3 regions of the Thauera mechernichensis genome follow, and region 1 is predicted to be linked to each of the others. Evidence: riboswitches for the same ligand, from Rfam matches in the RefSeq annotation. Region 1 holds a riboswitch; each other region holds the start of a gene.

Evidence for each region. Region 1 has a riboswitch for cobalamin ahead of P7F68_RS13920 (TonB-dependent receptor domain-containing protein). Riboswitches for the same ligand answer to the same signal wherever they lie in the genome.
Region 2: it holds a riboswitch for cobalamin, as region 1 does, so the genes downstream of both, P7F68_RS02710 (GNAT family N-acetyltransferase) here and P7F68_RS13920 (TonB-dependent receptor domain-containing protein) in region 1, are expected to answer to the same signal.
Region 3: it holds a riboswitch for cobalamin, as region 1 does, so the genes downstream of both, cobO (cob(I)yrinic acid a,c-diamide adenosyltransferase) here and P7F68_RS13920 (TonB-dependent receptor domain-containing protein) in region 1, are expected to answer to the same signal.

What each region holds. Positions count from the first base shown of each region.
Region 1 is NZ_JARQZE010000010.1:95,595-103,009, reverse strand. Features, by position in the region: gene P7F68_RS13935 (adenosylcobinamide-GDP ribazoletransferase) at 1-748, opposite strand, end outside; gene cobT (nicotinate-nucleotide--dimethylbenzimidazole phosphoribosyltransferase) at 755-1,801, opposite strand; gene cobU (bifunctional adenosylcobinamide kinase/adenosylcobinamide-phosphate guanylyltransferase) at 1,857-2,405, opposite strand; cobalamin riboswitch at 2,498-2,731, shown strand; gene P7F68_RS13920 (TonB-dependent receptor domain-containing protein) at 2,872-4,701, shown strand; gene P7F68_RS13915 (FecCD family ABC transporter permease) at 4,733-5,719, shown strand; gene P7F68_RS13910 (ABC transporter ATP-binding protein) at 5,716-6,522, shown strand; gene cobA (uroporphyrinogen-III C-methyltransferase) at 6,758-7,415, shown strand, end outside.
Region 2 is NZ_JARQZE010000001.1:572,316-579,730, forward strand. Features, by position in the region: gene prpF (2-methylaconitate cis-trans isomerase PrpF) at 1-533, shown strand, start outside; cobalamin riboswitch at 617-818, shown strand; gene P7F68_RS02710 (GNAT family N-acetyltransferase) at 976-1,539, shown strand; gene P7F68_RS02715 (ribonucleoside-diphosphate reductase subunit alpha) at 1,652-4,453, shown strand; gene P7F68_RS02720 (ribonucleotide-diphosphate reductase subunit beta) at 4,566-5,702, shown strand; gene P7F68_RS02725 (putative bifunctional diguanylate cyclase/phosphodiesterase) at 5,826-7,415, opposite strand, start outside.
Region 3 is NZ_JARQZE010000005.1:123,654-131,068, forward strand. Features, by position in the region: gene P7F68_RS09300 (putative RNA methyltransferase) at 1-585, opposite strand, end outside; gene P7F68_RS09305 (undecaprenyl-diphosphate phosphatase) at 587-1,399, opposite strand; gene lysS (lysine--tRNA ligase) at 1,496-2,995, opposite strand; gene P7F68_RS09315 (methyl-accepting chemotaxis protein) at 3,269-5,056, shown strand; cobalamin riboswitch at 5,125-5,345, shown strand; gene cobO (cob(I)yrinic acid a,c-diamide adenosyltransferase) at 5,503-6,114, shown strand; gene cobW (cobalamin biosynthesis protein CobW) at 6,179-7,255, shown strand; gene cobN (cobaltochelatase subunit CobN) at 7,257-7,415, shown strand, end outside.

The DNA of each region.
Region 1 (7,415 bases):
TGCCCACATAGCAGGCAAGCTCGGTCACCTGCTGCACGGCGCCGAGCAGGTCGCCGGTGTGCCCGCCCAGACGGCGCAGGCAGAGGCGGGCGAGCCATACGGTGAGGAGCGCCGCCAGGCTCAGCGCAGCCAGCGCCGGCAGCGGTGCGAGCAGCACCAGGGCGGGCAGCAGGCCACAGGCGGCGGCGATGGCGAGGTCGTTGCGGCCGAGGCGGCGCACCACCGCAGCCGCCTTGCTGCCATCGTCGCTGCGCGCGTAGGGCAGGGCGTGCAGCACCGCCGTGGCGGCCAGGCGTGACAGCGCGTGGGCCACGAACAGGGCAATCGCAGCGGCAGCGGGGCTGGCGCTAGCCAGCTCGATCAGGGCCGCAGCCTTGGCGAGCAGCATCAGCACCAGGCCGATGGCGCCATAGCTGCCGATGCGCGAGTCCTTCATGATCGCCAGGATCTGCGCCTTGTCCCAGCCGCCGCCGAGACCGTCGCAGCTGTCGGCGAAGCCGTCTTCGTGGAAGGCGCCGGTAAGGCGGATCGTCACTGCCATGGACAGGATCACCGCCAGGCTGGCCGGGAGGAACTGGGCGAACAGCAGCAGGCTTGCCGCACCTGCGCCACCCACCACCCAGCCCACCAGCGGCAGCCAGCGTGCGGCGTGGGTGAGGCGCTCCGGTGCCCACGCCACCCAGCCCGGCACCGGGATGCGGGTGAAGTAGCCGAGGGCGATGCAGAACAGTTCGAGCTGCGTGCGCATCGGGCTTCAGCTCTGGTCGCTGACGCCAGCCGACTCGAAGCTCGCCATTTCGTTGAGGAAGTTGACCGCCGCCTGCACCAGCGGGAAGGCGAGCGCTGCGCCAGTGCCCTCGCCCAGGCGCAGGTCGAGCTCCATCAGAGGCTCGACCTGCAGGAAGTCGAGCTGCACGCGGTGCCCCGGCTCCTGCGATCGGTGGGCGAACACGCAGTAGGCGAGGATGCGCGGATCGATGGCGTAGGCGACAAGCAATGCCGAGGTGACGATGAAGCCGTCGATCAGCAGCAGCATGCGCTTTTCGGCCGCGCCGAGCATGGCGCCGGCCATCATCGCGATCTCAAAGCCACCGTACTCGGCCAGCACTGCCAGCGGATCGCTCGGCCGGCCGCCGCGCTCGAGCGCTTGCGCCAGCAGGCTGCGCTTGCGGAAAAGGCCGGCGTCATCCAGCCCGGTGCCGCGGCCGGTGACGTTGTAGAGCTCGGCGTCGTGGTCGGCGCCCACCAGGCAATGGGTGATCAGGGACGCCGAGGCGGTGTTGCCGATCCCCATTTCGCCGAAGCCGATGCAGTTGCAGCCGTTGCCGGCGAGTGCATGGGCGATGCCGCGCCCACGCTCGAGGGCGGCATCGCGCTGCGCCGGCGTCATCGCCGGGCGGTCGATGTAGCTCGCCGTTCCGGGGCCGATCTTGGCGTCGATCAGGCCTGGGCGCTTGCCGAACTCATGATTCACGCCTGCGTCGACCACGCTCAGCCCCAGCCCCATCTGGCGGCTGAAGACGTTGATCGCGGCCCCACCGGCGAGGAAGTTCTCCACCATCTGCCAGGTCACGTCCTGCGGGTAGGCCGATACCCCGGCGCGTGCCGCGCCATGGTCGCCGGCAAAGACGACGATGTGCGGTTGGTGCAGCTCGGGGGCAGGCGTCTGCTGCACCAGTGCGATCTGCAGCGCGAGCGCCTCGAGCCGCCCGAGCGCGCCCACTGGCTTGGTCTTGCGGTCGATCTTGTGCTGGATGGCGGCGCTGAGCAGGGTGTCGGGCTGGGAGAGCTGGAAGTTCATGATTTACGGATGCCGGGTCGCGGGCCTGCCGGATGCAGACGGAATGAGCGCGAGTTTAGCCGTCCTTGAGCACCAGCGGCAGCCCCGCAGCGACGAACACCACGCGTGGGCACGCTGCCGCAACCGCTTGGTTGAGTCGGCCAGCCTCGTCGCGGAAGAACCGGCCAAGCGCGGTCTCGGGGACCAGCCCCAGGCCGACTTCGTTGGCGACGAGGATGATGTGCCCCGGCAGGGTCGGCAGCACGGCCAGCAATGCGTCGCGCTCGCGACGGAAGGCAGGCAAGTCTTCGGCGCTCGCGCCCGGGGGCAGGTGGTGGGCATCGGTGAGCAGGTTGCTCAGCCACAGCGTCAGGCAGTCGACCACCAGGCAGTGCCCGGGGGCGGAGGCCTCGCGCAGCGTGTCCGCGAGCGCAATCGGCGCCTCCACCGTGCGCCAGCCGGCGGGGCGGTCGGCCTGGTGGCGCCGGATGCGCGCAGCCATCTCCGCATCCAGCGCCTCGGCGGTGGCGATCACCGTCACCGCCAGCCCCGACGCCGCCGCCCGGCGCTCGGCCTCGCGGCTCTTGCCGGAGCGGGCGCCACCGAGGATCAGTTCGCATGTCATTGTTCTGGCGGGTCCTTGTGTAGGGAACGTCTGTATCTTATTGCAGTGCACGATACCGCCCCGTACGGTATCATCCGCGCCGACTGCCCCGGAAGGGGCAACGCGTTATCGGTGCCCACGGGCGTTTCTCGCCCAGGGTTAAACGGGAAACAGGTGCGCGGCCCCTCGCAAACGAGGCCGCAATGCCTGTGCTGCCCCCGCAACGGTAAGTGCGCGCAAGGTGGGTCATGCAGCCACTGGGTCCTCGACCCGGGAAGGCGATCCATCCGTCCGGCTCAGCCGGCACAGCGCACGAGCCCGGAGACCGGCCGGAGCGCGAAATGGCGGATGTGCCGCGGGGTGGCGGCGACGGGCGTGGTGGTTTCTCTTTCTGCTCTCTTCGGTTCTACCTGGGTCGCGGTGCGTCCATGTGCTGGATGGCTTGTCGCATGCGGGGACGCATTGCGCAGCTCAGGGAGTCTTTTCGATGAATCTGCGTTATTCCCAACTTGGCCTCTGTATTGGCGGCCTGGCGTCGGCAGTCCTTGCCGTGCCGGTCTACGCTCAGGAGCACATTGCACCGACGGTTGTCGTTACCGCAACGCGTCAGCCGGTCAAGGCCAACGAACTGCTCGCCGACGTCACCGTGATCGATCGCGCCCAGATCGAGCGCGCCGCGGCATCCAACGTCGTCGATCTGCTTAGCCGTCAGCCCGGTGTCCAGTTTGCCCGCAATGGTGGTCCCGGCGCATCGGTCAGCCTCTACCTGCGGGGCACGAAACCGGATCAGACCAAGATTCTGGTCGACGGTGTCCCGTTCAACTCCACGGCCTTGTCGGGTTCGTCGCTGCAGTACCTGTCGCTCAACAACGTAGAGCGTATCGAGATCGTCCGTGGGGCCGCGAGTGCGATCTACGGTGCGGACGCCATTGGCGGAGTGATCAACATCATCACCCGCACGGCTGAGCCCGGGCTGCGCCTGGACGGATATGCCGGTGCTGGCAGTCGGGATACGCGTCAGGGCGATCTGGCAGTGTCGGGCGGGGATGAGCGGTGGCGCTTCCGCCTTCACGTCAACTCGCTGAACACCGATGGCTTTTCGTCCCGCAGGGGCGCCAGCAATCGCGATGCGGATGACGATCGTTACCGCAACGAGGGCTATGGTGGTGCGCTGTCCTTCCATCCTGCCGAGGGGCACGAAGTGGGCGTTTCCTTCCTTGAACAGTCGGGAACGGTGCAATACGACAGCTTTGGCGGTAGCGGCAACTTCGATGACCGTGCGAGCTTCAAGACCTCGGTATTCAACGCATTCGTCCGTAACCGCCTGACCTCGTCGTGGTCCAGTCGCCTGTCGTATGGGCGCACCGACGAGGATCGTGCGGACTACAGCGAGCCCGCGCCCTGGGATCCTTTGGGCATCACCCGGCGGGAGAGCACCAATGAGACCTTGAGTTGGCAGAACGACATCGCGCTGCCGATCGGGACGGGACTTGTCGTGGTCGAACGCTTCGAGCAGGTGGCGCGCCCGCGCGAGACCTTCGCCGAGGGAAATGTGCAGATCGACTCTCTTGGCCTGGGCTGGACTGCCGATCTGGGGCCACATAGCTGGCAGGCAAATGTCCGCCACGATGACCATAGCCGCTACGGGGACAAGCTTACCGGCGGGGTGTCCTACGGCTATCAGCTTGCGCCCGACTTGCGTGCAAGCGCAGGCGTCAGCAAGGCATTCAAGAGTCCGAGCCTTGACCAACTCTACAACGTCTCCTATGGCAATCCGGACCTGAAGCCGGAAAATGCGCTTAATCGCGAACTGGGGCTGACCTGGGCAAGCGGTAACCAGCTGGTTTCCGCGACCTATTTCATCAACACGATCGAGGACATGATCGGCTGGAGCGGCGGCTACGCGAACGTAGACAAGGCCAGGATCCGTGGCCTCACGCTCGCCTATGCGCTCAACGTCGATGGTTGGGACTTCGCAGCCAACGCGGACTTCCTCGATGCAAAGGACCGCACGACCGGGTTCCGGCTGGGGCGGCGTGCCAAGCAGTCGATGAATGTCTCTGCCACGCGAACGATTGGGGCATGGACGCTTGGTGGGGAGTGGGCGCTGGTCGGGTCGCGGTACGACACCAACTTCGAAACCAACCGGCTCGGCGGCTACGGACTCGTTAACCTGACCGCACGCTATGCAATCGATCGCGACTGGTCAGTCGAGGCGCGCGCAGACAATGTGTTCGACAAGCAGTATGAGACGGCGCGTGGCTATGGAACACCGGGTGCTGGCGTGTTCATCGGTGTGCGCTATGCGCCGCGCTGAGTCCTGAAGTCGCGCATTCGGGGGCCCGGCCATGTCATGTCGTCGCCGGCACGTGCTTTCGCTGATCGCGCTTGCAGCGCTGGGCTGCGGCGCATTGTTCGCAGCGCTGGTGGCGGGTGAGATTCCGATGGGGCTTGCAGATGTTGCTGCCGCTTTGAGTGGCGCGCAGCATCTGCAGGCCGCCATCATCCTCGAGCTCCGCCTCCCGCGCGCCGTCGCGGCGTTCGTCAGTGGCGGCCTCCTCGCCACCGCGGGCGCGCTCATGCAGGTGCTGCTGCGCAACCCGCTTGCCGACCCCTACATCCTTGGCATCTCGGGTGGGGCGGCGGTGGGGGCGCTGGGAGCAATCACGCTCGGGGCAGCGGCGTTCTGGATCGATGCGATGGCCTTTGCCGGTGCGCTCACGGCGATGCTGGTGGTGTTCGGCCTGGCGCACGGCGACGGCAGCTGGACGCAGACGCGGCTGTTGCTCACCGGCGTCATCGTCGCAGCCGGCTGTGGCGCGGCGGTGTCGATGATGCTGGCGCTGGCATCGGATACGCGGGTGATGCCGATGCTGTTCTGGATGATGGGCGACGCCAGCGCGGCGGCGCGGCCGTGGCCGGCAGTGGTCGTGCTGGTACTGGCGCTGCTGGCGGTGATGCCGTTCGCGCGCGATCTGAACGTGCTCGCGCGTGGCGAGCTTACGGCGCGTGCGCTCGGCGTGCGCGTGCAACGGCTGCGCATCGTGCTCTACGTGCTGGCCTCGCTGCTTACCGCCACCGCGGTCACGCTGGTTGGCTCGGTGGGTTTCGTTGGCCTCATCGTGCCGCACCTGGTGCGGCTCGTCCTCGGCAATGACCAGCGCGTGCTCATCCCCGCGGCGGCGCTGGTGGGCGGCACCCTGCTCACCCTGGCCGACACCGCGGCGCGCACCATGCTGGCGCCGCAGCAACTGCCGGTGGGCGTGCTCACTGCGATGATCGGCGTGCCGGTGTTCCTGTTCCTGCTTTCGCGCAGTCCGCGCAGCAGCACATGAACGCTGCTCGCCGCCTGCCCGTCGATGCCGCGCCCTTGCTCGAGGCCGAACGCCTCGCACTGCAGGTGGGAGAGCGCTGGCTGTGTTGCGAGTTCAGCCTGAGCCTGGCCGCGGGCGAGTGCCTGGTGCTGCTCGGGCCCAATGGCGCTGGCAAGACCACGCTGTTGCATACGCTCGCCGGCCTGCGCGAGCCCACGGTGGGGCAGGTGCGCCTGGGCGGCCTGCCGTATGCGGCGTGGCCTGCACTCGAGGCCGCGCGCTATCGCGGTCTGCTCGCCCAGCAGCAGCCCGACCCCTTCGCCGCCGGTGTGCTTGAGACCGTGCTGGTGGGGCGCCACCCGCACCTCGGGCGCTGGGGCTGGGAGGGCGCGGAGGATGTTGCGATCGCGCGCCGGACGCTGGCCGAGGTGGGGCTGGCGGGCTTCGAGCAGCGCGCGGTGCATACGCTGTCGGGCGGCGAGCGCCAGCGCGTGGCGATCGCCGCACTGCTGACGCAGGCGCCGCGGCTGTTCCTGCTCGACGAGCCGCTCAACCACCTCGACCTGCACCACCAGATCGCCACACTCGAGCTGTTCCAGCGCCTGGTGCGCGAGCCTGGAACGGGGCGCGGCAGCGTGATGGTGCTGCACGACATCAACCTTGCTGCACGCTATGCCGACCACATCATCCTGCTCGATGGCCGCGGTGGAGTGATTGCCGGGGACCGCGACACTGTGCTGCGTGCCGACCTGCTTGGCCAGGCTTTTGGTCACCCGTTGCGCCGCATCGAGCACGAAGGGCGGGTGGTGTTCCTGCCGGACTGAGGTGCCCCGGCGAGTGAAGCCGTTGAAGCTGATGCAGAGGCCGAGCGCGTCTGCCCGGATGCGCGCCACAGAAGGCGCCTTAGCCTGTGGCCGAGCGTGCATTGCGCGTCGTAAGGACGTACGCTCTCGCCCTCTGGACGCGACCTGGCACGCCGGGCTGCGTCATCGACATGAAGCTGGACGCATTTGACCTCGCCGCAGGGGTGAAGGCGGCGGCCGGTATGGAGCAATTGACATGACTATTCCCGATCTTGCCGTTCATCGTCCCGGTCCCCAGCCCGGCTGGGTGTATCTGGTGGGGGCAGGCCCTGGTGATCCGGAGCTGTTCACGCTGCGCGGTGCGCGTCTGGTGGCCGGGGCGGATGTCGTCGTGTACGACAACCTCGTTAGCCCAGCCATCGTCGAGCTCGCGCCTGCCGCGGCGGAGCGTATCTACGTCGGCAAGAAGGCCGCCGACCACTCGCTGCCTCAGGACGAGATCAACCAGCTGCTGCTGGAGCTCGCGCAGCAAGGCAAGCGTGTCGTGCGCCTGAAAGGCGGCGACCCCTTCATCTTCGGTCGTGGGGGCGAGGAGATGGAGGTGCTGGTCGATGCGGGCATCCCGGTCGAGGTCATCCCCGGCGTAACCGCGGCGGCGGGTGTCGCCGCGTACGCGGGCATTCCGCTCACTCACCGCGACCACGCCCAGTCCGTGGTGTTCGCAACCGGCTTCCTCAAAGAGGGCAAGGTCGATCTCGACTGGCCGATGCTGGCGCGTCCGCATCAGACTGTGGTGATCTACATGGGCATTTCGCGGTTGGCCGATATCTGTGCGCAGTTCGTCGCCCACGGCCTGCCGCCGGAGACGCCGGCCGGGGTCATTGAGCGCGGTACCACGCACGCCCAGCGCGTGG
Region 2 (7,415 bases), on a different contig from region 1:
CCACGGTGTTCGTCAACGCCGAGGATATCGGCTACCGGGGCACCGAGCTGCGCGAAGACATCAACGGCAATCCGGAAGCGCTCGCACGCCTCGAGAAGATCCGGGTGGCCGGCGCGCTGCGCATGGGCCTGATCAAGACCCCTGAAGAGGCCGCCACCCGCCAGCACACGCCAAAGATCGCGTTTGTTGCCCCACCCAGGGACTACCTCGCCGCCAGCGGCAAGGCGATACGGGCCGGGGACGTCGACCTGCTCGTACGCGCGCTGTCGATGGGCAAGCTGCACCACGCCATGATGGGTACCGCCGCAGTGGCCATCGGCACCGCTGCGGCCGTTCCCGGTACGCTGGTCAATCTCGCCGCCGGTGGCGGTGAGCGCGATTCGGTCCGCTTCGGCCACCCCTCAGGCACCCTGCGCGTAGGCGCCCAGGCGCGGCTGGTCGATGGCGAGTGGCAGGTCTCCAGGGCCGTCATGAGCCGCACGGCCCGCGTGCTGATGGAAGGCGCGGTGCGCGTGCCCGGCGACGCTTTCTGACGCGACAAACAACATTTAGTAGAGCAGAACGTAACGAGCACTATATACAGGCCGGCAACTTGACACCCCCCGGGCATCCAATTAGAGTCCTCGACGCTTATGGTTCCCCCGCAAGGGGGATTAAAAGGGAATCCGGTGCCGCGCCCCGCGCGCTCAACCCGGAGCTGCCCCCGCAACTGTAATCGGCGAGTCCTGCGCCCTCTCTGCCACTGGAATCTTTCCGGGAAGGCTGGCGCAAGGCGATGACCCGTGAGCCAGGAGACCTGCCATGCACATCACCTTCAACAGTTTGGGGCGGGGTGTCCCTGACAAGAGGCATGGCTCACACCATTTCACTTGCTCGTTTTCCTGACGGCTCGAGTGCAGCGCACGGCGCGTCCGTGCGCATGGCGCCGCACGCCTGTCCGTCGGAGATCCGCCCTGCCCGCACCGGATCTCCGCCATGCCTGCTCCTGCCCGCTCCGCCCAGCAGCTGAAGCCACTCGCCGCCGACCTGCCGGCCACGGCCTTGCGCCCGATGCACCGCTTCGCCGTGCCCGACGCACCACGCATCCTCGCGCACTTGCTCGGCCTCGACGCGGAAGACCGCATGCTGCGCTTCAGCCACGGCATCCGCGACGAGGGTATCGCGGCCTATGTCAGCACACTCGACTTCGCCGGCGACCATATCCATGGCCTGTGCACCGCACAAGGTGCCGTCATCGCCCTCGCACATGCCGGCGTGCGTGACGGAGCCCTCGACTTCGGTCTCAGCGTCAGCCCTGACTACCGCATGCGAGGCCTCGGGCGCGCGCTGTTCGGCCATGTGATTGCGCTGGCCCGCACCCTGCCGGCATCTCGGATCATCTGTCACAGCATCAGCCCGGCCGTTCTGCATATGGCTGCGGCCACCGGCTTCCGCAGGCCCGGCGGCATCCTCGATGCGCCCCTGACGCTGGACCTGCCTGCCAACGGCCGGCCTCTGGCCGCAGTTGCGGCCCAGCCGCAACGCCGCACCGCAGCGTGAGGCGGCAAGTACCGGCCACTCACCCGCAAGCCTCGCCTTTCAGCCACCGGCTGCCATTCGCACTTACTCACAAGAGGACCCCACTGTGGACCGACTTCCCTCCGTGGCACTGATGGACTCAGTGCAGCTCAACGCCTTCCAGGTCATCCGCCGCAACGGCACCGTCGTCGCCTTCGACCCCAACAAGATCACCGTCGCCATGACCAAGGCTTTCCTCGCCGTCGAGGGCCGCCAGGGCGCCGCCTCCTCGCGCGTACGCGACATCGTTGCGCGCCTCACCGACACGGTCGTGGGCGCGCTGACACGCCGCCTGCCCGACGGCGGCATGCTGCACATCGAAGACATCCAGGACCAGGTCGAACTGGCCCTGATGCGCTCGGGCGAGCACGACGTCGCCCGCGCCTATGTGCTCTACCGCGAGCGTCGTGCCGCCGAGCGCGCCGCCGAGCAAGGCGCGCACGCGCAAACCCACGGTGCACTCGCCGTGCTGCACGTCGTCGACGGCGAAGCGCGCCGCCCACTCGACCGCGGCGCCCTGCTCGCCGCTTGCCGCGAAGCCTGCGCGGGGCTGGACGGCGTGTCCGCCGACACCGTGCTCGAGCACGCCTTGCACAACCTCTACGACGGCGTACCGATCGCAGCCGTGCGCCAGGCGCTGGTGCTGGCGGCACGCACACTGACCGAACGCGAGCCGGATTACGGCCGCGTCGCCGCCCGCCTTCTGCTGGCGACCATCCGCGTGGAGGTGCTCGGGCATGAGGCCTCCCAGGCCGACATGGCCGATCCCGAACTCGGCTATGCCGCCTGCCTGCCGACCCTCATTCGCCGCGGCATCGATGCCGAACTGCTCGACCCGCGCCTGGCCGACTTCGACCTTGCGCGCCTCGCAGCTGCGCTGCGCCCCGAGCGCGACCTGCAGTTCGACTACCTTGGCCTGCAGACGCTGTACGACCGCTACTTCCTGCACGTCAGCGAGCGCCGTATCGAACTGCCGCAGACCTTCTTCATGCGCGTGGCGATGGGTCTCGCGATCAACGAGATCGACCGCGAGGCGCAGGCCATTGCGTTCTATGAGCTGCTGTCGAGCTTCGATTTCATGAGCAGCACGCCGACGCTGTTCAACAGCGGCACCCGGCATTCGCAACTGTCATCGTGCTACCTGACGACGGTGGCCGACAGCCTGGAAGACATCTACCAGTCGATCAAGGAGAACGCCCTGCTGCAGAAGTTCGCAGGTGGCCTGGGCAACGACTGGACGGCCGTGCGTGCGCTCGGCAGCCGCATCAAGGGCACCAACGGCCAGAGCCAGGGCGTGATTCCCTTTCTGAAGGTGGTCAACGACACCGCAGTGGCGGTCAACCAGGGCGGCAAGCGCAAGGGCGCGGTGTGCGCTTACCTCGAGACCTGGCACCTCGACATCGAGGAGTTTCTCGAACTGCGAAAGAACACCGGCGACGAGCGCCGCCGCACGCACGACATGAACACCGCGAACTGGATTCCCGACCTGTTCATGAAGCGCGTGCTGGAAAACGCAGAATGGACGCTGTTCTCGCCTGTCGACGTGCCCGACCTGCACGAGCGCTACGGCCAGGACTTCGAGGCGGCCTACTGCGCCTACGAGGCCAGTGCCGAGCGCGGCGAGATCCGCCTCTTCAAGCGCCTGCCCGCCATCCAGCTGTGGCGCAAGATGCTGACCATGCTGTTCGAGACCGGCCATCCGTGGATCACCTTCAAGGACGCCTGCAACCTGCGCTCGCCGCAGCAGCACGCGGGCGTGGTGCATGGCTCGAACCTGTGCACCGAGATCACGCTCAACACCTCGGCTGACGAGACCGCAGTATGCAATCTGGGCTCAGTTAACCTGCCTGCCCATCTTGTGCGCGACGGTGACGGACGCTGGACGCTGGACCACGACAAACTGCAGCGCACCATACGCGTCACCATGCGCCTGCTCGACAACGTCATCGACCTCAACTACTACGCCACGCCCAAGGCGCGCGCTGCCAACCTGCGCCACCGCCCCGTCGGCCTGGGCATCATGGGCTTCGCCGACGCCCTGCACACGATGGGCCTGGCCTACGCATCGGACGCCGCGGTCGAGTTCGCCGACCGCTCGATGGAAGCCGTCTGCCACGCCGCCTACTGGGCCTCGACGGAACTGGCCGAGGCGCGCGGACCGTACTCCAGCTTCCGCGGTAGCCTGTGGGATCGCGGCATCCTGCCGCAGGACAGCCTCGCGCTGCTGGCCGAGGGTCGCGGACGCAACAGCGCGAGCGCCGCCGAAGGCGGTGCCCTGCTCGAAGTAGACCGCAGCGGCACGCTCGACTGGGGCCCCCTGCGCGACCGGATCGCCCGTTACGGCATGCGCAACTCGAACTGCGTCGCCATCGCGCCGACCGCGACCATCTCCAACATCATCGGCGTCTCGGCCAGCATCGAGCCCCCGTATCAGAACCTCTACGTCAAATCCAACCTGTCCGGCGAGTTCACCGTGGTGAACAAGGCACTGGTGCGCGACCTCAAGGCACTCGGCTTGTGGGACGAGGTCATGGTGACCGATCTCAAGTACTTCGACGGCTCGCTCGCCCCCATCGACCGCATTCCGGACACCCTCAAGGCGCGCTACGCCACCGCCTTCGAAATGGACCCCGCCTGGCTTATCGAAGCCGCTGCCCGCCGTCAGAAATGGATCGACCAGGCGCAATCGCTCAACCTGTACCTCGCACACCCCTCCGGCAGGAAGCTCGACGAGTTGTACAAGCTCGCCTGGAAACGCGGCCTGAAAACCACCTACTACCTGCGCACACTCGGTGCCAGCCAGGCCGAGAAGGCCGGAGGTCGGGACGAGCCCGCAGCCGAGCAGGAGCCGAGGTTCTGCAGCATCGACAACCCGGAGTGCGAGGCCTGCCAGTGAGTCGCCGGCTGCCGGCCGAACGGACGCCCGCATCGTCATGCCCTGGCGCCCCCCAGCGCGGGAATGCCATCGCCCATTGAAACCTCACCATCGCCCCGCAAAGGCTCGATACATGAACACCACATATCATTTCGACGACTGGGATACACCCGCCCCCCGCACCGCGCAGGACACCGCCGCGCGCACCACCTCGGCGGTGCCAAGCCCCTGCGATGCCGCCGCCGGTACGCCACCCGGCCTCGCCCTGGCACCGGTCAATGCCGCCGACAAGCGCATCGTCAACGGCAAGGCCGACATCAACCAGCTGGCGCCGTTCAAGTATCCCTGGGCCTGGGAGTTCTTCCTCAAGGCAAACCGCAACCACTGGACGCCGCTGGAAATCTCCATGGCGCAGGACGTGCACGACTACCATCACAAGCTCAGCGCGGCCGAGCGGCATGTTTTCGAGAACGTGCTCGCCTACCTCACCACCTCCGACATCCTGGCCATGCGCAACATCGGCCTGGCAGTCATGGAGAAGATGAGTGCGCCCGAACTGCAGATCTACCAGGCGCGCCAAGTGTATGAAGAAGCGCTGCACACCTGGACCTACCAGCACTGCATCGAAAGCATTGGCCTCGACCAGCAGGAGATCTACAACCGCTATCGCGTCGTGCCCGAGATCCACGGCAAGATCGCGCTCGCAAACAGGCGCCTGGAGCGCGTGATGCGGGCCGACTTCGATCTGACGGACCGCGCCAACCTGCACGAATTCGCGCTGTCCTACTTCTTCTTTGCGGTGATCTTCGAGGGCTGCTGGTTCTACAACGGCTTCACGCCGGTCTTCGCCTTGCAGCGGCGCGGGCTGATGAAGGGCGCCGCCGAACAGTTGCAGTACATCATGCGCGACGAGGTACTGCACTGCGCCTTCGGTATCCGAGTCGTCCGCGAGTTGTTGAAGGAAGAAACGCTCACCCTCGACCCCCAGGCGTTGCGCACGCTCTGGGACGAGGCCGAGGCCGCCGAACACGCCTACGCCAGCTTCATCCTGCGCGACCCGATCCTGGGCTACAACGCAGAACTGCATGTCCGCCAGTTCCGCTTCATCGCAAACCGGCGCGCCCGCCAGGTCGGCGTGGAGGAGCCCTTCCCCGGTGCGGAGAACGCGCTACCTTGGCTGGACGAACAGGCCAACCTGCGCAAGGAGAAGAACTTCTTCGAGACACGGGTCACTGAGTATCAGACCGGCGGCGCGCTCGCCTGGGACTGAGCCTGGCGCAGCGGGCATGCGTGAGCCTTGCTCAGTCGAGGCTCGACCCGGCAGCCTTGCTGCCGATGCTGACGCTGATCTTGCCGAGACCGTAATACCCCGATGGAGACAAGGTGGCGCGCGTCAACGCAGCCGCTGTGCCAGTTCGTCGAGCGGGACCGGCTTGCCGAACAGATAGCCCTGGAAGAACCTGCAGCCTTGCTGGCCAAGCAGTTGCTGCTGTTCGCGCGTCTCCACGCCTTCGGCGATCACCTCGAGCCCGAGCGCGTGGCTCATTGCGATGATCGCCTGCACGATGACGGCATCGTCGGCGTCATCGATGATGTCGCGTACAAAGGCCTGGTCGATCTTCAACTGATCGAGCGGGAGGCGCTTGAGATACTGCAGCGAGGAGTAGCCGGTGCCGAAGTCATCCATCGAGAAGCGCACACCGAACGCACGCAGCGCCTTCATCTTGACGATGGTCGACTCGATATCCTCGAGCACGGTGCTTTCGGTCAGCTCCAGCTTGAGCCTGCGCGGCGGGGCACCAGTACGCTCGAGGACGCCGCCGACCTGCTGCACGAAGTCATCCTGGCGGAACTGCCGGGCGCTCACGTTGACCGCGATGCTCAGCTGCGCCGTCCGCGCATCGCCAGCCCAGGCAAGCAGTTGCGCGCAGGCGGTCTCGAGCACCCAATGGCCGATCGGAAGGATCAGCCCGGACTCCTCCGCGAGGCCGATGAAGGCCGCGGGCGGCACCAGGCCGCGCACCGGATGGCGCCACCGCAGCAAGGCCTCGACGCCCTGCAGCCGGTCGTTCTCGTCAACCTGTACCTGGTAGAACAGCTCAAGCTGGTCACGCTCGATCGCGAGCCGAAGCTCGGACTCGAGCGCGATGCGCTCCTCGAGTCGCGCCTGGATGACCGGATCGAAGAAGCGCAGGTTGCCCCGGCCTTCGCTCTTGGCCTGGTACATGGCGTTCTCGGCATGCCTGAGGGGGTCATCCAGATTGGCGAGTGGCGTGCCGAAAAGGCTCGCACCCAGACTGGCGGTCGCATACAAGGACTCGCCATCGATCTGGAATGCCCCCGCGAACGCCGCCAGGACCCGCTCTGCGCAGGCTTCGACCTCGCCCACCGCGCTGCCAGCGTCCGCACCGATCGGCCCCAGCAGAATGGCGAACTCATCCCCCCCCAGATGCGCGAGGGTATTCCCTTCGCCAACGACCGACTCGAGACGGGCGGCCACTTCGACCAGCAACCTGTCACCGACACCATGTCCGTAGGCGTCGTTGACGCGCTTGAAGTCGTCCAGGTCGAGAACGATGACGCCCGCGTGGCCAAGGTGCTGCTCGCAAGCACGCAACACGCTGCGCATGCGTTCGCTCAACAGCCGCCGATTGGGCAGACGCGTCAGCGGGTCGTAGAAGGCGAGCTGAAAGGCCTGCGCCTCGGCACTGCGCTGGCGTTCGATGGCATTGCGAAAATTGAGCAAGGTACCCGCGATGCGGGCGAATTCGCCTCGCCCGCCCTCGTACATTGCCTCGATGCGTGGCAGCGGGATCTTTGCTTCGGCACTGCGTGCAAGTGTGCTCAAGGCATCGGCGATATCCACCATGTGCGAGCCGGCACGGCGACCAAGCAGGCTCGCGGTCACGAACAGGCCGATCAGGATGATCAAGCCGGTCAACAGAACACCGCGGAAAGCGTCGTCGAAGCGTGCTACCTGGGC
Region 3 (7,415 bases), on a different contig from region 1:
GCTCGGGCCGGTGTCGAGTTGCAGCAGTATGCCGCCGGGACTGAGAACGCGCGCGAACTCGGCATGCACCGGGAAGCCGAAAAGGCACAGCACGGCATCGAGCGTGCCGGGCAGGATCGGCAACCGGGCATTGCTGCCCACGATCCAGCACGTGTGGGGATCCCGCCGCGCGGCGGCCAGCACTGCCCATTTCGAGATGTCGAGGCCGACGAGACTCAGGTTGTGGGCCTCGCCGACGGATTCCGCTACGCAGCGCAGGTAGTAGCCCTCGCCACAGCCCGCGTCCAGGCAGGCAAGCTCGTCGGTGTGCGCAGCGCCAAGCTCGATCAGTGCGGCGGCGACTGCATCGGCGATGGGACGGTAGTGGCCGGCCTCGAGGAATCGCCGCCGTGCAGCGACCATCTCCTTGCTGTCGCCGGGGTCCTTCGAGCGCTTGTGTTGCACCGGCAGCAGGTTGATGTAGCCCTGGCTTGCGATGTCGAAGCTGTGGCCCGCCTCGCAACGCCAGCAAGCGCCCCCGTGCTGCAGCGGTGCGCCATCAAGTGGGCAGGCGAGCGCAGTGAAGGGCGCGCGGGCGAAGCTCACATCAGTGCCCCCAGAAAAGCACCAGCAGCAAGCCGCCCAGCGCGAGCCGATAGATCACGAAGGGCAACATGCCGATGCGGTCGAGCAACTTCAGAAAGACGTGGATGCACAGGTAGGCACTGATTGCCGACAGCACCACCCCCCAGGCCATTGCCGACCAGTCCACGGCATGTTCTTCCCGGACAAGGTCGAGCGCACTCAGGCCACCGGCGAGGACGATCACCGGAATCGACAGCAGGAAGGAGAAGCGCGCAGCCCCCGAGCGTGACAGTCCGAGCAGAAGCCCAGCGGTCATCGTGACCCCTGAGCGCGAGGTACCGGGGATGAGCGCCAGGGCCTGTGCGCAGCCAATGAGCAGGATGTCGCGGCGGGAAAGCGCATGTTCGCTGCGCGGCTGGGCGACCTTGCGGCCATGCAGGTCGGCGACCCAGAGCAGCAGGCCGAAGCCGATCGTGGTCCACGCGATGACCAGCGGTGAGCGCAGCTCCTGCTCGATGAAGCCCTTGAACAGCAGTCCGGCGAGTCCGACCGGGATGGTGCCGAGGATGACTGCCCAAGCCAGGCGGCTGTCGCCGACGCGCTGCCTGCGGACGAGCGATGCGGCCCAATCCTTCGTCATGGCGGTGACTTCGTCGCGGAAGTACCACACCACCGCAACCAGAGTGCCCAGGTGCACGGCGACGTCGAAGGCAAGACCCTGGTCGTCCCAGCCAGCGAGCCTTGGGAACAGGATCAGGTGCGCCGAACTGGAGATGGGCAGGAATTCAGTGAGGCCCTGGAGGATTGCAAGGATGACGATCTGGATGAAATCCATCGGGGGCCCTTACCGGTGGTGTGTACGGGAGTGCGGCGCTCACGGCAAGGTGCCGTGGCGCCTGCACGCGATCGGGCGTGATGCGTGCTCAGTCGCTCATTCCATGCGCATTTGCGGGAAGAGGATGACGTCGCGGATTGACGGCGAGTCGGTGAGCAGCATCACCAGGCGGTCGATGCCGATGCCGCAGCCGCCGGTCGGGGGCAAGCCGTACTCGAGCGCGCGGATGTAGTCGGCGTCGAAATACATGGCTTCCTCGTCGCCGGCCTCCTTGGCCTCGACCTGCGCACGGAAGCGCGCGGCCTGGTCCTCGGGGTCGTTGAGCTCGGAGAAGCCGTTGGCGATCTCGCGGCCGACGATGAAGAGCTCGAAGCGCTCGGTGATCTCGGGGTCGGTGTCGGAGGCGCGTGCCAGCGGCGAAACCTCGACCGGGTAGTCGATGATGAAGGTCGGCTCCCACAGTTCGGCTTCGGCGCAGGCTTCGAAAAGCTGCAGCTGCAGGCTGCCCAGGCCGCCCGGCTTCACCTTTTCGCCGAAGTCCTTGATCTTCTGCTTGAGCCACGCCGCGTCCGCCAGCTGCTCCAGCGTGAAGCCCGGGTGGTACTTGCGAATCGCCTCGACGATGGTGAGGCGGTGGAAGGGCTTGGAGAGGTCGAGCTCACGCCCCTGGTACACGAAGGATTCGGTGCCCAGCGCCTCGCGTGCGGCGTGGCGGATCAGGCCTTCGGTGAAGTCCATCAGCGTCTTGTAGTTCGCGTACGCCTCGTAGAACTCCATCATGGTGAATTCGGGGTTGTGGCGCGGGCTGAGGCCTTCGTTGCGGAAATTGCGGTTGACCTCGAACACCTTCTCGAAGCCGCCCACCACCAGGCGCTTGAGGTAGAGTTCGGGCGCGATGCGCAGGAACAGCTCCATGTCGAGCGCATTGTGGTGGGTGGTGAAGGGCTTGGCTGCGGCGCCACCCGGGATCGGGTGCATCATCGGCGTCTCGACCTCGAGGAAGCCGTGGCCTGTCATGTAGTTGCGGATCGACTGCACCATGCGGCTGCGCGCCACGAAGGTGAAGCGCGACTGCTCGCTCATGATGAGGTCGACATAGCGTTGGCGGTACTTCTGCTCGACGTCGGTAAGGCCGTGGAACTTGTCCGGCAGCGGACGCAGGCTCTTGGTGAGCAGGCGGATCTCGCTGGCCTTGACCGACAGTTCGCCGGTCTTGGTCTTGAACACCGTGCCGACGCAGCCGACGATGTCGCCGATGTCCCAGGTCTTGAACTGTGCATACACGTCCTCGCCCACGCCGTCGCGCTGCACGTAGAGCTGGATGCGGCCCGACAGGTCCTGGATGGTGACGAAGCTCGCCTTGCCCATCACGCGCTTCAACATGATGCGGCCGGCCACCTTGACCTCGACCGGCATGGCTTCCAGCGCCTCGGCGTCTTTCTCGCCATACAGCTCGTCGAGCTTGCCGGCGGTGTTCTCGCGTGAGAAGTCGTTGGGGAAGGCACGGCCGCTCTGGCGCCAGGCAGCGAGTTTCTCGCGACGCTCGGCGATCAGGTGGTTTTCGTCCTGCGGCGGGGTGTTCGTCTGGTCGGACATGGTGTGGATTCGGGTCGGATGGAAATTCGTGGGCGCCGGCGCGGTGCCTGCGGCAAAGGCGTGATTGTCGCAGGCGGAGGGGGGGCAGGGCAATTGCGGCAGGGCAGCGCTGCCATCCCCTTCTGCCAGAGGGAGGGGGCAACCGCGGGGTGACGGCGGCGCGGCAATGGGGCGTGCATTGTTTCTCGGAAATATTTCGCGAACCGCCCTAAAGTGCGTGCTCTGCACTCCGATAGTGGTATCACCGATCCTATTCGTCCCAGGAACCAGGAAATGAGCAGTTTCCGCGAGCTATACGAATCCGTCGAAAAGACGTTCTGGAACTCTCTGACCAAGAAGCTCAGCAGCTTCCTGTTGCTGCCGCTGCTGAACATCTGCTATCTCGTCCTGTTCTGGTGGCAGTCGGCCGAGATCGAGCGTCTCATTGCACGAGGGCCCGAGGCAGCGGCCGGCATTACGGCGATGCTGGACAAGGGCTTCGTCATTGCGGTCTTCCTGAGCGCCCTTGCGCTGGTGATGACGGTCGGACACATCCTCTACATGCGCCACCTGATCGTGCGTCCGGTGCGCGCCATCTGTGGCGTGTTCGAAGAGATCGCGCGCGGCGAAGGTGACTTCTCGCGCAACCTGCCGGTGAGCAGTCATGACGAACTCCGCGACCTGGCCCTCGGTTACAACCGCTTTGCCGACCGCATGCGCGAGATCATCGGCGAAGTGCGGAACATGAGCGTCAAGATTGCGCGCGAGGCCGTGCAGGTCAAGCTGCGCATCGAGGAGTCGGCCGCAGGCGCGCGCGAGCAGGAGCGCATGACCACTCAGGTTTTCGAAACCAGCACCGCCTCCACGGCGGCGATTGATGACGTCTCCCACAGTGCGCACCAGATCACCGACTCGACCAACGCCAACCTTGCCATTGCGCGTGATTCGCTGGTCGAGATGCAGGAGATTGCGGGCAAGATCAACACCGTCAGCGACAAGGTGCTCAGGTTCAACACCACGGTGGACGACCTGTCCACGCGTTCGGAGAGTGTCAAGCAGATCGCCGTGCTGATTCGCGAGATCGCAGACCAGACCAATCTGCTGGCGCTCAATGCCGCGATCGAGGCAGCGCGTGCCGGCGAGGCGGGGCGTGGCTTTGCCGTGGTCGCGGACGAGGTGCGCAAGCTGGCCGAGCGCGTCAACAAGGCCACCGAGGAGATCGTAGGCAACATCAATGGCATGCTGGGCCTGGTGGCGAACACCCGCAGCGAGAACGAGATCATCAATGTCGACGTGCAGGATACGCGGACGGTGGTCGAGCGCTCTGCGCGTCAGTTCGAGCACATGGTCGGCGAGTTCGAAGCCACAGGACAGCAGCTGAGCCAGATCGCCAGCGCGATGGAGTCGTTGAGCAGCACCAATGCCCGCGTGCACGAGAGTGTCACCGCCATCAACCAGCTGTCGGCCAAGGTTGGCGAGCAGATGCAGGACAGCGAGCAGCGAACGGTCGGGCTGACCAAGGCGACCGAGGCGGTACAGGAACTGGTGTCGCGCTTCAAGATCGGCCGCGGGACCTTTGACCAGGTGGTCGACCAGACCCGCATCTTCCGCGACCGCATCCAGGAACAGCTCGAGCAGATGGCGGCCAACCACGTCGATGTCTTCGATCGTCGCTATACGCCGATGGCCGGCACCAACCCGCCCAAGTTCAAGGTGAGCTGGGGCGAGGAGTTCACCCGCCGCTGCCAGGCCATCCTCGACGGCAGCCTCAATGCCGCGCAAGGCGCAGCGTTTGCCGTGGCGGTCAATACCGACAGCTACCTGTCGACCCACAACAGCAAGTTTTCCAAGCCGTTGACCGGCAATTACGAGGCCGATCTGGTCGGCAACCGTACCTGCCGCAAGTTCGACCGCCCACCCGAACTGCGCGCGGCGCGCAATACCGAGTCGATGTTGTTGCAGACCTATCTGCGTGACACCGGCGAGGTGCTGTGCGACATCGCCATGCCGATCATGGTGGGTGGCCGGCACTGGGGCAATGTGCGGGTCGGTGTGCCTGCCGAATCCCTCATCGCCGACTGAACTGAATACCCGCATGGGGCATGCCGGCAGCAAGACGGCTTGCCCTGTGGGACTGCGGCGGCGTATAGTCCGCCCCGTATCGAACGGGAGCGCCTGGATGAGTCCTCATCCGGGTGTGAAACGGGAAGTCCGGTGAAGCGAGGCCATAGGCCCGCCATTCCGGCGCAGCCCCCGCTGCTGTAAGCCTGACGGTGCCATCAATCAATGCCACTGGAGCACACTGCTCCGGGAAGGCGATGGCAACCGGACGAAGGTGAGCCAGAAGACCGACCCGCTCGATCAGACAGGTAAGTGCCCCGGGGTGCGGGCAAATGCCGACTGCTTGAGCGGATCCCTGATCCGCCCGCGTCCTGCCCGATCCGAGTCTCTGCGGTATCGCACGCGTTCATGCTGTCGCCATTGTTCCGCCCTCCGCTTACACCTTGGAAGACTTGGAGCGCGGAACGATGGATGAGAACAGGAAGCACAGCCACAACGAACGCATGCAGCGCAAGAAGGAGGTGGTCGATGCGGCCATCGAGCGCGCGCAGGAAGAACGCGGCATCGTCATCCTGATCACCGGCAACGGCAAGGGCAAGACGACCTCCGCCTTCGGCACCCTCTATCGTGCACTCGGCCATGGCCAGCAAGCGGGCGTGGTGCAGTTCATCAAGGGCACCCATGCTACCGGCGAGGTGGCCTTCCTGCAGCGCAACCCGGGCGCCTGCGCCGTGCGCTACCACGCGATGGCCACCGGCTTCACCTGGAACACGCAGAACTGGGACGCCGACAAGCGCGCCGCCGACGAAGCCTGGGCGCAGGCCGTCGCCATGCTCGCCGACCCGGCGCTGAGCCTCGTCGTGCTCGACGAACTCACCTACATGCTCAAGTACAACTACCTCGACACCGAACAGGTGCTCGCCGCGGTGCGCGCCCGCCCGCCGAAGCAGACCGTGATCATTACCGGTCGCGCAGCCAAGCCCGAACTCGTCGACCTGGCCGACACGGTCAGCGAGATCGCCGACCGCAAGCACGCCTTCAAGGCCGGGGTGAAGGCCCAGGCCGGCATCGACTTCTGAGCGCCTGGCGCTTGCCTGCCGCACACATCCTGCGATCACACCCTCGCGCCTCCGGAGCATCCCGATGAGCATTCGCCCCAAGATCCCCGCCACCATCGTCACCGGCTTCCTCGGCAGCGGCAAGACGACCCTGCTGCGCCACATCCTCGCCCATGCGGGCGGGCGGCGAATCGCCGTCATCGTCAACGAGTTCGGTGAGCTCGGCATCGACGGTGAGATCCTGCGCGGCTGCGGCATCGGCTGCGAGGATGAGGGGGGCGAGCGTGCTGGCCAGCTCTATGAGCTGGCCAACGGTTGCCTGTGCTGCACCGTTCAGGAGGAGTTCTACCCGGTGATGCGCGAGCTCATCGCACGCCGCGACGACATCGACCACATCCTCATCGAGACCTCCGGCCTCGCCCTGCCCAAGCCGCTGGTGCAGGCCTTCAACTGGCCCGAGATCCGCAACGCCTGCACCGTGGACGCGGTGATCACCGTTGTGGACGTGCCCGCCGCCGCGGCCGGCCAGTTCGCGGCCAACCCGCAGGCCGTGGACGTGCAGCGCCGAGCCGACCCCAACCTCGACCACGAGTCGCCGCTGCACGAGCTCTTCGAGGACCAGCTGTCGGCAGCCGATCTGGTGATCCTGTCCAAGACCGATCTTGCCGACGAGACGGCACGCGCTACCGTCGAGGCCCTGGTACGCGAGGAACTGCCGCCCGCAGTGAAGGTGGTCGCGAGCGAGCACGGGCGTATCGACCTCGACCTCGTCCTTGGCCTGGGCGCTGCCGCCGAGGACAACATCCACCTGCGTGCGAGCCACCACGACCATGAAGAGGGCGAAGCCCACGACCACGACCACGACGCCTTCCAGTCGGTCTCGGTCGAGCTGCCCGCGGTCGATCGCGAGCGCCTGCTTGCCATCCTCCATGATCTGGTTCAGGCCCACACCATCTACCGCATCAAGGGCTTCGTGGCCCTGCCGGGCAAGCCGATGCGCCTGGTCGTGCATGGCGTCGGCCGGCGCTTCGACAGCTACTTCGACCGGCGCTGGCTGGCGGACGAGACGCCGCGTACCCGCCTGGTGCTGATCGGCGAGGACCTCGACGCCAGCGCGCTGGCGGCTGCGCTCGCCGTTGCCGAAGCGGTCGAGACCGCCTGACATGCACCTGCTGGCGGCACAGGCCGGAGGCTTCGTGGAGGACGACGCGGTGGTCACGCGCATCGCGCAGGACCCGGCTGACATCGTCATCCTCAGCGCTGCCGACACAACCCTGGCCCTGCTCGCCGCGGCCTGCCCCGGGGAGGGGTTCCCGAGCGTG